Regions from separate parts of the Ruminococcoides bili genome, predicted to be linked through region 1. Evidence: a T-box and tRNA genes for the amino acid it is inferred to sense, from the RefSeq annotation. Region 1 holds a T-box; the other holds one or more tRNA genes.
The links. A T-box is a leader RNA that pairs with one kind of tRNA and senses whether it is charged. The one in region 1 lies ahead of thrS (threonine--tRNA ligase), so its partner is inferred to be a tRNA-Thr.
Positions count from the first base shown of each region.

Region 2: it encodes a tRNA-Thr, which carries the amino acid that the T-box ahead of thrS (threonine--tRNA ligase) is inferred to sense. The anticodon was not compared.

Region 1 covers NZ_JBBNJY010000069.1:86-4,658, forward strand. The annotation lists gene rpmE (50S ribosomal protein L31) at 84-287, opposite strand; gene thrS (threonine--tRNA ligase) at 456-2,399, opposite strand; T-box leader at 2,451-2,658, opposite strand; gene AAAY30_RS11145 (hypothetical protein) at 2,714-3,901, opposite strand; gene AAAY30_RS11150 (hypothetical protein) at 4,047-4,573, shown strand, end outside.
Region 2 covers NZ_JBBNJY010000059.1:146-3,958, forward strand. The annotation lists gene AAAY30_RS10825 (hypothetical protein) at 1-142, shown strand, start outside; gene AAAY30_RS10830 (flavodoxin family protein) at 139-831, shown strand; gene AAAY30_RS10835 (cysteine hydrolase family protein) at 842-1,363, shown strand; tRNA gene AAAY30_RS10840 (tRNA-Thr) at 1,642-1,717, shown strand; gene AAAY30_RS10845 (hypothetical protein) at 2,415-2,669, opposite strand; gene AAAY30_RS10850 (DUF6591 domain-containing protein) at 2,678-3,208, opposite strand; gene AAAY30_RS10855 (serine/threonine-protein kinase) at 3,335-3,813, opposite strand, start outside.

The DNA of each region.
Region 1 (4,573 bases):
ACTATTGAAAAATAACCGTCTTTTTGGGATAACAGTCAAAAAGGCGGCACTAAGTGCCGCCTCAACAATTACGATATAAAAAATTATTTGTTCATACCGAAACGCTTCTTGAATCTGTCAACGCGTCCGCCGGTATCAACCAATTTCTGCTTTCCTGTGAAGAATGGGTGGCATTTTGAACAAACTTCAACACGAATGTCCTTCTTTGTTGAACCTGTTTCAATAACATTACCGCAAGCACATGTAATTGTTGTCTGCTGATAATCTGGATGGATGTTCTCTTTCATTTTCCTCACCTGCCTGACTCTGCATAATAACAGATAGATTATACAACAAAAATAAGCAAAATGCAAGTGTTTTTCAAAACTTTTTTCAAAATTTCGCAATATTTTTTATTTTCCTTACTTTTGAAGTTTTTAAATAATATTTACAAATCAAATAATTCTTATTACAAGTTATTTAATTTCCTTTGTAGAAATTTCTTTCTGTGCCATTGCAATAAAGTCCTCAAGTTTCATTGCGCCGAGGTCACCCTCTTTTCTGTGACGAACAGAAACAGTATTAGCCTCTACATCCTTGTCGCCGATAATGAACATATAAGGAACTTTCTCAAGCTGTGCCTCACGAATCTTATATCCGATTTTCTCACTTCTTGAGTCAACCTCAACACGCATACCACAAGCGTCAAGAGCCTTTTTGATTTCGTAAACATAGTCAAGGTGTCTGTCTGCAACAGGAAGAAGTTTAACCTGAACAGGAGCAAGCCACATCGGGAATGCACCGGCATATTTCTCAATAAGAAGTGCAAGCGTTCTCTCGTAACAACCGATTGAAGTTCTGTGAATAATATAAGGATTTTTCTTTGAGCCGTCCTTATCTACATACTCCATACCGAATTTTTCTGCAAGCATCTGGTCAATCTGAATTGTAATAAGTGTATCTTCCTTGCCGTAAACATTCTTAATCTGAATATCAAGTTTAGGACCGTAGAAAGCAGCCTCACCTACGCCGATAGCATAAGGAATTTCAAGGTGGTCAAGGATTTTCTGCATAATGCCCTGTGCTTCGTCCCACTGCTCGGCAGTACCGATATACTTAGCTCTGTCCTTAGGATCCCACTGTGAGAATCTGTAAGATACATCTTCATAAAGACCGAGTGTTTTAAGCATATAAATAGCAAGCTCAAGACAGTTTCTGAACTCGTCCTCAAGCTGTTCAGGCAAGCACATAAGATGACCTTCGGAAATTGTGAACTGACGAACTCTGATAAGTCCGTGCATCTCGCCGCTTGCTTCATTTCTGAAAAGTGTTGAAGTTTCATTGTAACGGAGAGGAAGATCTCTGTATGAACGCTGACGATTAAGATAAGCCTGATACTGGAACGGGCAAGTCATAGGACGAAGTGCAAATACTTCATCATCTTTTTCAGGATCACCGAGTACAAACATACCGTCCATATAGTGGTCCCAGTGACCGCTGATTTTGTAAAGGTCGCTCTTAGCCATAAAAGGTGTTTTTGTAAGTAACCAGCCACGACGCTGTTCCTCGTCTTCTACAAATCTCTGTAAAAGCTGAACGATTCTTGCGCCCTTTGGAAGAAGGATAGGAAGACCCTGACCGATTACATCTGATGTTGTGAAAAGCTCAAGCTCTCTGCCGAGTTTGTTATGGTCACGGCTTCTTGCCTCTGCAAGCATTGTGAGGTGTTCCTCAAGCATAGATGCTTTAGGGAACGCTACACCGTAAACTCTGCAAAGCTGATGGTTGTTAGCGTCGCCTCTCCAGTATGCGCCTGTGCAGTTTGTAAGTTCAACAGCCTTAATAGGTGCAACGCTCATAAGGTGAGGACCTGCGCAAAGGTCTGTAAAATCGCCCTGCTTATAAAAGCTGATGTGTTCGCCGTTATCGGAATGTTCCTTAGCAAGTTCAACCTTGTAAGGCTCGTTCATCTCTTCAAGCATTTTTACCGCTTCGTCGGGAGCAAGCTCAAAACGCTCAATCTCAATACCCGACTTAACGATTTTCTTCATCTCTGCCTTGATTTTCTCAAGGTCTTCGGATGTAAACGGCTTTTCAACTTCAAAATCATAGTAAAAACCGTTGTCAACGGCAGGACCGATAGCGCATTTTGCACTTGGATAGAGGCGCTTGACAGCCTGCGCAAGAATGTGTGATGCAGTATGCCAGAACGCTTTTTTACCGTCAGGCTCATCGAAAGTAAGAAGATCTACTCTGCAATCCTTTGTAATAGGTGTACGCAAGTCGACAACATTGCCGTCAACTCTTGCACAGCATACAGACTTATAAAGTCCCATACCGATAGATTTTGCAATTTCAGCAGGAGTTACTCCGCTTTCAAACTCCTTGACTGTACCGCCCTTTAATTCAACATTAATCATATTCATTCTCCTTAATCATAAGAAATAAAAAGCCCGATATTCCAAAAGGAATATCGGGACGAATATACTTCGTGGTTCCACCCAACTTTGGCATAATAACTATGCCCTCTTTACAACCTTAACGCAGTCATACGCCGCACCATTTCCTGTGCAGACTCAAAGGTGGTAGCTTAAAATTACTTATGCGAAAAATCACAGCAAACATTTTCGCTCTCTTAAAAAGTAGGTTTTTAAACCGTGTCCTTATCGAAGTACTTTATTTTACTTAATATTAACACCGCCGAATTGAAATGTCAAGCATTAATTTTCAAAACTTATTTCTTGTCGTTAAGTTCCTGCTGCTGTTCGTCAAGCTCTGCAAGCAACTTGTCAATCTCGCCCATAAGTTTTTCTTCTTTCTTCTGTCGTCTTGTTTCCAAAATACTATGTGACGAATCATCATCGTCATCATCAGCACCTACGCCAAAGAAAAATCCGCCTGTAATATCGTCTTCCGAATTTTTATCGCCGATAACTTTAGGAGCGGAAATATTCGGAACATCGTCGTCAGCCTCATAACCCATAATAAAATCATCGGTATCTGCAGTAGCGTTTTGAGCATAATCCTCGTCTTTTTTCTCTTCATCCGAGAAAACAAGTTCGTCACTCTTGCCGCTGTTATCGGCTGTATCGTCATCATCTGTAAAAGCATCTACAATCTGCACATCATCTTTCTTAAGTGCGCCTCTTGTAAGCTCAATAATATAGAAAAGCTGATACAAAGCGAAAGAAATAAACATTACACCTGCAATAAGAGCCATACCGTCTGCACTGTCAAAAATAACTCGTGCTATAAGGAACGCACCGTACGAAAGTCCGAAAGCGACTGACGGCAAGCCATAGATAAATGTTGCTTTAACAGGGTTTCTTCCGGGAATTTTTGAAATTACCATTGCCTGTGGGAACAAACTTAAGGTAAGGAAAATAAAGCAGAACAAAAGCGACATATCTGATGCCGATACTGAAAGCTTTGTTGCCTCAAGAAAACACGAAATCAATTCCGAAACTGCCCAGAGTGTCGGGAAAATATACAGAAAAGCAATATTAGACACCGGAGCAAAACCCGTAAAATGAGTTCTTGCCATAAAAACAAGTCCGATAGCGGCAAGCATTGCAAGGAATGCGCAAATAATGGACATCAGCAAATACTCGCTGTCTTTTCTTGTCAAAATGGTCATTACGGAATATGCAAGCGCAAATGCGGCGGAAAGCACCGCAAAAACACCCGCGGGCACATTTCGTTTTGACTCATAAACCGGTGCGGTTTTTTTGTCCAAAATATTAAAAAATATGCACAGCACAAAAAGAACAAGTGCAACGCCAACTGCTAAATAAGAAAACAACAATGCGTTCATTCCGCTCATCGTTCCTGTATCGTCATTACCGAATACACTTAAAAGTCTAAGCGCAACCATGGCAAGAACGGCAGGGATAAATGGAATCCATGATAATTTAATCTTCATACTTATCTCCGTTTCTTCAAACAATATAACGGTTATTTTAGCCGAATTTTTTACATATATTATTTTAAGCCAATTATACGCTTATGTCAAGAATTATTAAAGTAAAAATTCACTTTTGCAAAGTTATACGAAAAGAGAGGAATTTATGAGAACAAAAGTTATATTTATAATAATATTTTTGCTTACAATGGCTTTTTTGCCCATAATAATCTCTAAGTGCTCGTCGCCTCAAACCGCTGTCACTTCAAATTCGACTGCGGATAAAGCAACAGAACCCGTTACCGCAAACGAGCCGTCAAAAAGCGAAACCATAGTTGAAACTACAACAAAATCTGTCGCAAAAGAAAATTCCGAATCAGAAAAATCGCCGCTCACCGAATCTGACCTTTGCGGTATGGTAGCGGCAAAATACAATGAAAATTACTGCGAAGAAACCTTAAAAGCATTGACAATAATTCTTTATACGAATTATATTGTATCTCCCGACAGTTACGATTTGTCGGATATTGACATATGTTTACCCGAAAGCAAAGCAGAAAATTCCGTTAAAGAAAATTACAATAAAATCAAATCCGCCGTATCTTCCGTATATAAAAAAGCGCTCTGCGCAGACGGCAAAGCGTTTTATATACCTTTTTGCGATTTTACCAACGGCAAAACTTCAACGAACAG
Region 2 (3,813 bases), on a different contig from region 1:
ACTTTGTCCATTTTGCGAAAGTCCTATGCTCATCGTAGATGACGGAAAAAACAACGGCAAACCGTACTACGAATGTTCAACCTGCGGACTTCGTTTTCAAATAAAAGGCTTTGACGAAAAACCTGTGGAGATTAAGGAATGAAAATTACAGTAGTCAACGGTCAGAGCCATAAAGGCTCTACATATCACATCGGCAAAATGCTTGCCGATAAACTTGGCGGCAAAGTTACAGAGTTCTTTTTGCCAAAGGATTTCAGTGATATGTGCATTGGCTGTACAAGCTGTTTTATAAAAAATGAACATCTTTGCCCTCATCACGCAAGGCTCGAAAAGCTGACAAATGCAATTGATGATGCAGATGTGCTTATTTTTACAAGCCCCGTTTATGTTTACCACACCACAGGCGCTATGAAAAGTTTTCTTGACCATTACGGCTACCGTTGGATGGTGCACCGTCCCGAAAAAAGTATGTTTTCAAAGCAGGCAGTGTGTATTTCCACAGCCGCCAGAGCGGGTACAAAGTCAACCAATAAAGATATTGCCGACAGCTTTTTCTTTTGGGGAATACCAAAAATTTATAAATACGGTGTGAATGTCCGTGCCACATCATACAACGGAATCAGCGAAAACACTTTGAAAGCAATCGACAAAAAGACCACCGCCCTTGCAAAGAAAATCAAAGCAAAGGACGGCAAGGTGAAGGTCGGAATCAAGACCAAAGCCTTTTTTGAACTTATGCGTATAATTCAAAGGAAAAGCGATTGGAACGAGGCTGATACGGACTATTGGCATAACAAAGGCTGGGACGGTAAAAAGCGCCCGTGGAAGTAAGGAGTTTACTATGAGAAAATGCTTGATTACAGTTGATTATCAGGTGGATTTTGTAAACGGTTCACTTGGATTTGACGGTGCGGAAAAACTTGAAAATGTAATTGCCGAAAAAATCGAAAAATACAGGGCAGAGGGTGCAGACATTATATTCACTCTCGATACCCATCACTGCGATTACTTAACTACTTTTGAGGGCAGAATATTGCCGATTGAACATTGCATTGAGTACACAAAAGGTCACGAACTTTACGGAAAAATCAAGTCTATGGTTCAGCCAAACGACAAAGTGTTCAAGAAATGCACCTATGGCAGTGAGGCTCTGTTTGATTATCTAAGAAAGTGTGATTACAAAGAAATCGAGCTCTGCGGACTTGTATCGAATATTTGTGTTATTTCAAACGCCGTGCTTGCCCGAACCGCTTTGCCGAACGCACGACTGACTGTTGACAGCAATGCCACTGCCTCAAATGATAACGGCTTAAATACAGCCGCATTAAATGTTATGCGTGGACTCGGAATTACCGTAATTTAACTTGACAATAATTATAACTTGTTGTAAAATACTGAATATAATGTCATTTCGACATTTCAGGGTAATAGGTAGTTTGTCAGAAGTCCTTGTGGGCGTATTATAGGACTTCTGACACCGCCTATTTTGGTTTTATGATTTGTGCAATACAAATTTCGTATTATACGGAACATTTCAAATTTTTATCAAGAAATTTGAAAAAAATTAAAAAAACATTTGAAATTGTAAAACATATGTGATATAATACCAATATTGCTTAACGCTGATTAAAAATTTAATATGCTGATATAGCTCAGGAGGTAGAGTGCGTCCTTGGTAAGGACGAGGTCACGGGTTCAAATCCCGTTATCAGCTCCAAGGAAAAGATATTATCCGAATTTGTGGGTAATATCTTTTTTGATTAAAGATGAAATTGTAAAACGGGATTTGAAAGCCCGTAAAGAAAACAGTCCGGTGGACTGTTTTTAGGGCGTAGAGTTGAAGAAAATATGACTGTGAACAAGCCGCAGCAGGCGAGGCAAAAAGTTTGAATAATTACAATCACCCGTTATCAGCTCCAAGAAAAAGATATTATCCGAATTTGTGGGTAATATCTTTTTTGATTAAAGATGAAATTGCAAAACGGGATTTGAAAGCCCGTAAAGAAAACAGTCCGGTGGACTGTTTTTAGGGCGTAGAGTTGAAGAAAATATGACTGTGAACAAGCCGCAGCAGGCGAGGCAAAGAGTTTGAATAATTACAATCACCCGTTATCAGCTCCAAGGAAAGACATTATTCGTTTTTGAAAATTATTACTTGACTTTAGTTCGTGATACATTTATCATTATAATTTATCATTATATATGTACACGAGTAATAGAATATAAGGAAGACTGATGGGATGATTGTAGTTGTTTTTTAGATACATAGTTGTTCTCATAGGATTATTTGTAAAGTTTTTATGATTTTTAAAAAACTTACACAATTTTCTTGACAAAGCCAACTTTTAATTGCATTATAAAAGCGCTCAAGGTACAGTACCCGAGCGCTTTTATCCGTATGAAAAAGTCTGTTATTATTGAATTTCTTCCAAAGCATTAAATATTATAGCATACACATACGATGAACCGATTGCCGCATTCTTTGCAAATGACGGATTTTGCAACATTTTTACCGCACCTTCAAGCTCTGATTTTGTAATTTTCCAATTCGCTTTCGGAATAAAAATACTGTTTTCATTTACAACATATGTAAATTTTGTATTCTCTTTTGTGGTAATTACATTGCCTGTGCATCTTACGATTTCTTCCCAGATGTCATTAAAAGTCATTTTTATTATTAGGCAACTTCTGCAAGTTTTTTAGTAACTCTTGCTGTCACATCAATATAATAATCGTAATCTGCTTTTGAAAGAGAATCCTCGTCAATATCGTCTATCTTCTTGCCCCAATCAGCATACTTCGACACAATCTCCGTGTAATCTTTCATAAGTCCTGCAGGATTGTCACTGCTTGTGTACTTCTTCATAAAGTCAACATAATCATTCATAAAGTCCTCGTAATCGTCCATTACTTCCTTAAAATCAGGATTAACGGTGTCGGAATCGTTATCCTCTTCTTTAGAACTTTCTTCATCTTGTTGACTTTCTTCTTCCTTTGAACTTTCCTCCTCAGAAGATTCATCATCCTTTGAGCTTTCTTCTGCCTGCGAACTTTCCTCTTCCTTAGAACTTTCAGAAAAAGTATAGTCAGGAATACTTACGTCGCTTGTGGTTTTTTTTGAGCCACAACCTGTAAAAACCAATGTAGAAGTGACCGCCGCAACCACTGCAATAAATGTACATAAAACTTTTTTAACGGTATTTTTCATAATAAATTCCTCCTTTTATTAAATTCGTTGACATTATTATATAAAAAGCCAAATAAAAAAGTGTATGCTGACAGCATACACTAAGAAAAAATTTTATGCTATAATATTGTTGTACTATGGAAATAATTACCATAAATAAGATACCGTTGTAACGGCACGGAAAATCGACATACCGACAAACATACTCACAACGGCTAATGAGTAAAAAATAAGCTTCCTTAAAGTTTTAGGCATATCCCTTATTTTGGGAATACAACTCTGGAAGCCGAAAAGGTCAGAGAAAAATGAAATGGGAATAAAGAAAAGCAGTATTACCATAAGCGTGACGGGAAAAAAGTTCAGTATATTTTTTACGCAATACTTGCTGTACATACCTATAATCCATAAAAACATCCAGCCGTACATTACGCACGCAAAAACACGCACACCTTTCTTTTCCGAACGGAGTCCGGGGAAATTTTCCATAAAATTGTCGGCAAAGTTAAAGCCGTAAACTCTCTTTCTTTTCAAAGCGGCGTCTAAATCCTCTATCCGTTCAAAACGCTTTTCAACATTGTATTCTGTACATTTTTTAATAATATCCGCAACATCACCGTCACGGTACA